Candidatus Scalindua japonica: one gene and its partner. The protein of the gene in region 1 binds, or shares a complex with, the protein of each later gene. Links are inferred from orthologs where the notes say so. Each region holds a gene or a part of one and is shown in the gene's direction. Other genes may lie near its edges. The genes, in order: mnmG and mnmE.

What was found.
Region 2: the proteins of mnmG (region 1) and mnmE are in contact, whole or in part, in a solved structure (PDB 9HIP), measured with the Escherichia coli proteins. The link is inferred for Candidatus Scalindua japonica from one-to-one orthologs.

The regions. Positions count from the first base shown.
Region 1 is NZ_BAOS01000003.1:165,995-169,324, forward strand. Bases 160-3,158 are described here. They hold mnmG (tRNA uridine-5-carboxymethylaminomethyl(34) synthesis enzyme MnmG), read left to right. Parts: upstream 160-739; coding sequence 740-2,578; downstream 2,579-3,158. Other genes in these bases: rny (ribonuclease Y), read left to right, coding at 160-740; rho (transcription termination factor Rho), read right to left, coding at 2,700-3,158. Outside these bases: more of rny, read left to right, coding at 1-159; more of rho, read right to left, coding at 3,159-3,330. UniProt on the Escherichia coli protein: NAD-binding protein involved in the addition of a carboxymethylaminomethyl (cmnm) group at the wobble position (U34) of certain tRNAs, forming tRNA-cmnm(5)s(2)U34.
Region 2 is NZ_BAOS01000005.1:219,893-223,159, reverse strand. What follows is about bases 128-3,063. They hold mnmE (tRNA uridine-5-carboxymethylaminomethyl(34) synthesis GTPase MnmE), read left to right. Parts: upstream 128-846; coding sequence 847-2,280; downstream 2,281-3,063. Other genes in these bases: nrdD (anaerobic ribonucleoside-triphosphate reductase), read left to right, coding at 2,908-3,063; nrdR (transcriptional regulator NrdR), read left to right, coding at 2,406-2,900; yidC (membrane protein insertase YidC), read left to right, coding at 128-811. Outside these bases: more of yidC, read left to right, coding at 1-127; more of nrdD, read left to right, coding at 3,064-3,267. UniProt on the Escherichia coli protein: Exhibits a very high intrinsic GTPase hydrolysis rate. Involved in the addition of a carboxymethylaminomethyl (cmnm) group at the wobble position (U34) of certain tRNAs, forming tRNA-cmnm(5)s(2)U34.

The DNA.
Region 1 (3,330 bases):
TGGATGGTAGAATCCATCCTGCACGTATAGAAGAGGTGGTGCAGGAGACCGAAAAAGATATTGAACAGATTGTTCTGGAGACAGGCAAACAAACTAGTTTTGAGTTGGGAATACATGACTTACATACAGAAATTATTAAATTAATAGGCCGTTTAAGGTACCGTACCAGCTATGGGCAGAACCAGCTTCAGCATTCAATAGAGGTTGCTGATCTTGCAGGCGTCCTGGCTGGTGAGTTGAAGCTTGACGCACAAGTAGCCAGGAGGTGTGGGCTTTTGCACGATATAGGCAAAGCGCTAAGCGCCGATGTAGAAGGCACTCACGCTCTTGTTGGTGCAGATTTTGCGAAGCGGTATGATGAAAAGCCGGATGTTATAAACGCAATTGCATCGCACCATGAGGAGGTGCCTTCTGAAACTGTGTATTCTGTCTTGATAAATGCTGCGGACGCCATCTCAGCAAGCAGGCCAGGGGCGAGGCGTGAAACTCTTGAAAAATATGTTAAGCGGCTTGAAAAGCTGGAAAGTGTTGCAATGTCTTTTAACGGAGTTGAAAGTGCTTACGCTATACAGGCTGGCAGAGAAGTAAGGGTTATTGTTCATCCGGATAAAGTCAGTGATAAATCAGCCTCAAAAATTTGCTATGATATTGCTAAGAATGTCGAAGATGAGCTTGAATATCCTGGAGAAGTAACCGTTACTGTGATTAGGGAAAAACGGGTGGTTCAGAAGGCAAAATAATGCACATTAGTTATGATGTCATAGTAGTTGGAGGGGGACATGCCGGATGTGAAGCGGCGTTGGCATCTGCAAGAATGGGTATGCAGACAGCATTGCTGTCGATGAATCTTGATACAATTGCGCAAATGTCTTGTAACCCTGCAATCGGAGGGTTGGCAAAAGGCCAACTAGTACGTGAAGTAGATGCGCTTGGTGGTGAAATGGGGAAGGTCATTGATGAGACGGCCATCCAGTTTAGACTTCTAAATGCCAGTAAAGGGCACGCAGTACGATCTCCCCGCGCACAGGCAGACAAAAAAAAATATCAATTTACAATGAAAAAGAGATTGGAAGAGCAGTACAATCTCTCATTACGACAGGATAGTGTTGAGGAAATTGTAGTTGAAAATAGAGAGAGACTGGATTTAATTGGTAAAAGTGGTACAAAGTACAGATCCAAAGCCGTAATTATTACAACGGGTACATTTCTTAACGGACTAATTCACATTGGCAACTCACAGGTGCATGGTGGGAGATCAAGTGAACCATCATCAGATAAATTATCAGCCGGGTTAAAGGATTTAGGTTTTGAGTTAGCCAGGCTGAAAACAGGAACATCGCCACGCCTGAACGGCAGGAAGATAAATTATGATATCCTGCAAGAGCAAGAGGGTGATAAACAACCTACAGCATTCTCTTTTTCTACCAAAAACATCCAGCAACCTCAGGTTAATTGTTTTATAACATATACAAATAAATTAACGCACGAAATTATCAGGTCAAACCTGGACCGTTCTCCACTTTACACTGGTCAAATTAAGGCAATTGGCCCGAGATATTGCCCTTCTATTGAAGATAAAATCACTAGATTTCCTCATAAAGAGCAACATCAGATATTTATTGAACCGGAAGGTCTCCATACTTCAGAGGTATATTGTAACGGCATTTCTACCAGCGCACCATTTGATGTTCAGGAAGCAATGGTCCATTCCATAAAAGGATTGGAAGAGACAAATATAACGCGTTATGGGTACGCAATAGAATATGATTATGTTCCACCTACCCAGATTAAACCTTCATTAGAGGCAAAAAATGTTGAAAATGTTTTTCTGGCAGGTCAGATAAACGGTACTTCAGGTTATGAAGAAGCTGCTGCGCAGGGAATCATGGCAGGGATAAATGCAGTTTTAAAAATCCGTGGTAGTAAACCTTTTGTTCTTGACCGTTCTGAAGCGTATATTGGTGTTTTAATTGATGACCTGGTGACAAAAGGGACTCGTGAACCATATAGAATGTTCACCTCCAGGGCTGAGTACAGACTCGTTCTCAGACATGATAATGCGGACAGGAGGCTCATGAAATATGGTTATAAGCACGGATTGATCAGTAAAAAGCAATGGGATGAGTTGTCAGTCAAAGAGAAAATTATTTCTGAAACAAATAAGTATCTTGAGTACAAAAAACACGGGGCAGACTCATTAATAAAACTATTGAGGCGTCCAGACATGAATTTCAAAACCTTGTTGGAACTTGACAAAGAACTAATGAATAAAAATATCCCTTCTTCTGCTCAAGAACAGATAGAAATTGAGGCTAAGTATAAAGGCTATATCAGCAGGCAAAACCAGCAAATTGAAAAGTTCAAAAGGATGGAAAACTTGATGCTTCCTGCTCAGTTTCACTATGATAACATACCGGGTTTGAGGAAAGAAGCACAGCAGAAGCTAGACAATCTTCGTCCTGTCTCCTTGGGACAGGCATCTCGCATCTCAGGAGTGTCTCCTGCAGATATTTCAATTCTGATGGTTTATTTGTTGAGTAAGGGCAAACCTGATACTCGAACAGTATCAGGCTCTTAAAGCATTGAACTATAAGAGCGTTGTCAATGTTTTGTAATTCGTTACATTATAAAGTTTAGTTTGCGTTTATTGTATACTCAAACCTCTTGAAAGAGAGAGATATCTCTTGTCCCGAAAAGTACTACCTTTTCATATTCATACTCATTAAGAATTCCGCATTTGTCTGTGTTTTAGATAGTTTGCTTGAAAGTAATTCTAACACTTCTGCAGGATTCATTTCATTAAGTACTCTTCGCAGTACCCACACTCTTTTTAATTCCTCGGGATCAAGTATTAATTCTTCCTTTCTTGTTCCAGACCTGTTTATATCAATTGCGGGGAACAGCCTCTTCTCTGCCAATCTTCTGTCTAAATGCAATTCCATGTTACCTGTGCCTTTGAACTCTTCGAAGATAACCTCATCCATTCTGCTGCCTGTATCGATAAGAGCAGTGGCAATTATAGTCAAGCTTCCACCTTCTTCAATATTTCTTGCAGCACCAAAAAATCTTTTTGGCTTCTGAAGTGCATTGGCATCAACACCACCTGACAGTATTTTTCCGCTATGTGGTATTTCAGTGTTATATGCTCTTGCCAGACGAGTGATAGAGTCTAGTAATATCACAACATCTTTTTTGAACTCTACCATGCGCTTGGCTTTTTCTATTACCATTTCTGCAACCTGTACATGCCGACTTGCCGGTTCATCAAAAGTAGAACCTATTACCTCTGCGTCGACAGCCCTGTCCATCTCTGTTACCTCTTCAGGACGT
Region 2 (3,267 bases), on another replicon or contig:
CTTCCTTGGGCCTAAAGAGACAAAGGCCTTAAATCAATGCGAAGATCTCTTGTCGATTTTAGATTATGACTACGGTATGATGAGGTCGATATGTAAGATACTTGTGAAGATACTGAATACGGCATACGGAGTTATTCCAAATTATGGCGTTGCTATCCTGGTGCTTACATTTCTTGTAAAATTAGTACTTTTCCCTTTAACCAGAAAAAGCCAGATGTCCATGGTCAGAATGCAGCAATTACAGCCTCTGATCGGTCAGTTAAAGGAGAAGCATAAGGGCGATAAGCAGAAGATGGGTAAGGAACAGATGAAGTTGTTTAAGGAACATGGGGTGAACCCAATGAGCGGTTGCCTCCCCATGATGCTTCAAATGCCCGTATTCTTTGCTTTATTCAGGACGCTTCAATCCTCATTCGAGATGAGACAGGCTCCTTTTGTAGCCTGGATCGGAGATTTGTCAGCGCCTGATCAACTATTCCAATTACCATTCACATTGCCGGTTATCGGGGGATGGTTGAATATTTTACCGATCTTAATGGGTATTGCGTCATTTATACAAATGAAACTGACACCAAAGAATACCGCAGGAGATGATCCCCAGGCAAAGATGCAGCAGAGAATGATGCAGATGATGCCGCTCCTGTTTCCTATCATGCTTTATAACTTTGCTTCAGGACTTGCTCTTTACTGGACAACAAGTACGATTATCAGCATAGGTGAGCAGATACTGATTAGAAGAAGTGTTAAAAAGCTTGATATCTATTATAAGGGTAAGAGGGTAATTGACGCTAAGGCTAAGGTGAAAAAATAATATTTTGCCACAGCATCAGTAGATAAACTGAAATCATGTCTTTTGGTATCAATGACAGTATATTAGCGATATCCACACCCTCCGGCCAGTCTCTCAGGGCGATTATCAGGCTTAGCGGCAAAGATGTTTTTAATTGTTTAAGAAGTATCTTTGTGCCTGATGCTACCGGAGAGAAAATAAGCAATGAAGGTTTCAGCTCCTGTCATGGCATCCTCTCTCTCGAAAAGGAAAATGTCCGCATTCCTGTCTCTGTTTATATCATGAAGTCTCCAAATTCATACACCAGGGAGGATGTTGTAGAGATCCATACCTTTGGCTCACCTCCCTTGCTTGAGATGCTCATGAAAATGCTGCTTTCGTCTGGAAGAGAAAATACTAATCGAGAAGACAATAATGAAGTATCGAGAAATATTCGGATTGCGGAACCCGGAGAATTTACCAAAAGAGCATTTCTTAATGGCAGGATAAGCCTTGCAGAGGCAGAGTCTGTCATGCACGTTATTCGTTCCCAGACAGATTCTGAGTTGTTAATGTCTGTATCTAACCTGAAGGGTAAGCTGACAGAGTTGATGCATGGCATACAAGGGGGGTTGATGGATCTTTGTGCCAGAGTAGAGGCTTCTATTGATTTTTATGACCAGGACATTGAATTGGTCTCTTCTGGTGAAATCAAGAAAGAACTTGAGCGTGTAAAAGAGAAATTAAGCCTGGTTAGTGGGGGTGGACAAAAACCAAAAATATTTCATCACGGTATTAACACGGTATTAATTGGTTGGCCAAACGCGGGTAAATCAAGTTTGTTTAATAAATTATTAAACCGTTCAAAAGCGATAGTGACGCCAGTCCATGGTACAACAAGAGATACGTTAGAAGCTGATGTGCTTTTAGATGGTATAAATTTCCGCATGAAAGACACTGCTGGGGTTACATGTAGCGAGGGCGAGTTGGAATCTCTTATTGTACGGAAAACATACAGTTCCATGGATGACGCTCAGGTTGTGTTATTTGTTATTGATGGTTCTGTTGATGTTTGTGACCGGCAGATAGCGCTTTTTGACTCTATAACCACGAAGAATAAGATAATAGTAATTAATAAAACCGATCTTAAGCAAAATGTTTGTCATGAAAATCTTCCTTTGCAGATGAACGCTTTTCCGGTGGTAAAAACATCTGTACTTACCGGTGATGGATTGGATACATTAAAAAAAACAATCATTTCTGAAATCCTTGAAAGTAATGTTGATGTTTCAGCATCAGAAATAGTTTTCACCGTAAGGCAGGAAATAGTAATCGGTAAAGCTATTGAAATTATAGAGGAAATCTCGGATTCACTGGTAGGCGGTATGAGTCATGAACTTGTGGCAATTGACCTGAGAAGGATTGTAGACGCTATTGGTGAGGTTACCGGAGAGGTAGTAACAGAAGATATTTTAGACATCGTGTTTTCAACATTTTGTATTGGCAAATAAAAAAAATTAATCCCTGGAATTCCACTTGACATTCTATATGTTGTATGGTAGCTTACTCACACATCCCAGATGTTGTTCTCTGGTTGTTGCTTTTACATTTGTGTTTTTTTAATTCTGATACCATTATGAAGTGCTTGTTCTGTAAAGTTGACGACGATAAAGTTATTAATTCAAGAGCATCAACTGATGGGTTGAGTGTAAAGCGAAGGAGAGAGTGTCTAAATTGTGGCAGGCGTTTTACAACATATGAGAGGGTGGAAGAGAGCCCTGTAAGGGTGATAAAAAAAGATGGTAGCAGGATTAATTTTGATCGCAATAAGATTTTGTCAGGCTTGCTCAAGGCGTGTGAGAAAAGACCAGTGTCAACGGATATACTTGAAACTATTGTTTCTGAAATAGAAAGTGTAATATACGATAAATTTGAGAAGGAGGTTGAAACAACATCTATTGGTGAACTTGTTATGCAACATCTCAGGGTTTTGGATAAGGTTGCTTATGTCAGATTTGCGTCGGTCTATAGAGAGTTTAAAGATATAAACGAATTTATAAATGAACTTAAACCTTTGATGCCTTCAGCGAAGAAAATAAAACAGAAAAAAACAAGTAAGAATGGAGGGTAATAATACAATGACAGTTGAAACAATTCAAAAACGTGATGGTAGGATGGTGGCATTTGATGAGAGCAAGATAGCAGATGCTATTTTTAAGGCAGCAAAAGCTGTTGGTGGAGCGGACCGGTCTATTGCAGCGGAGCTTGCAAGTGTTGTTACCCATTTTTTACAAAAAAGATTTGTTGAAAATATTCCAGGTATTGAGGATGTCCAGGACTTGGTTGAAGAGGTTTTAATAAAAAACGGACATGCAAAGACGGCTAAAGCCTACATTTTATACAGAGAAGACAGGGCGAAGGTGCGTAAATCACTTCGCGTGAGAAAACAAACTACGAAAAGCGGTGACACAACAGATGCGGCGCTCATGGTTGATCTT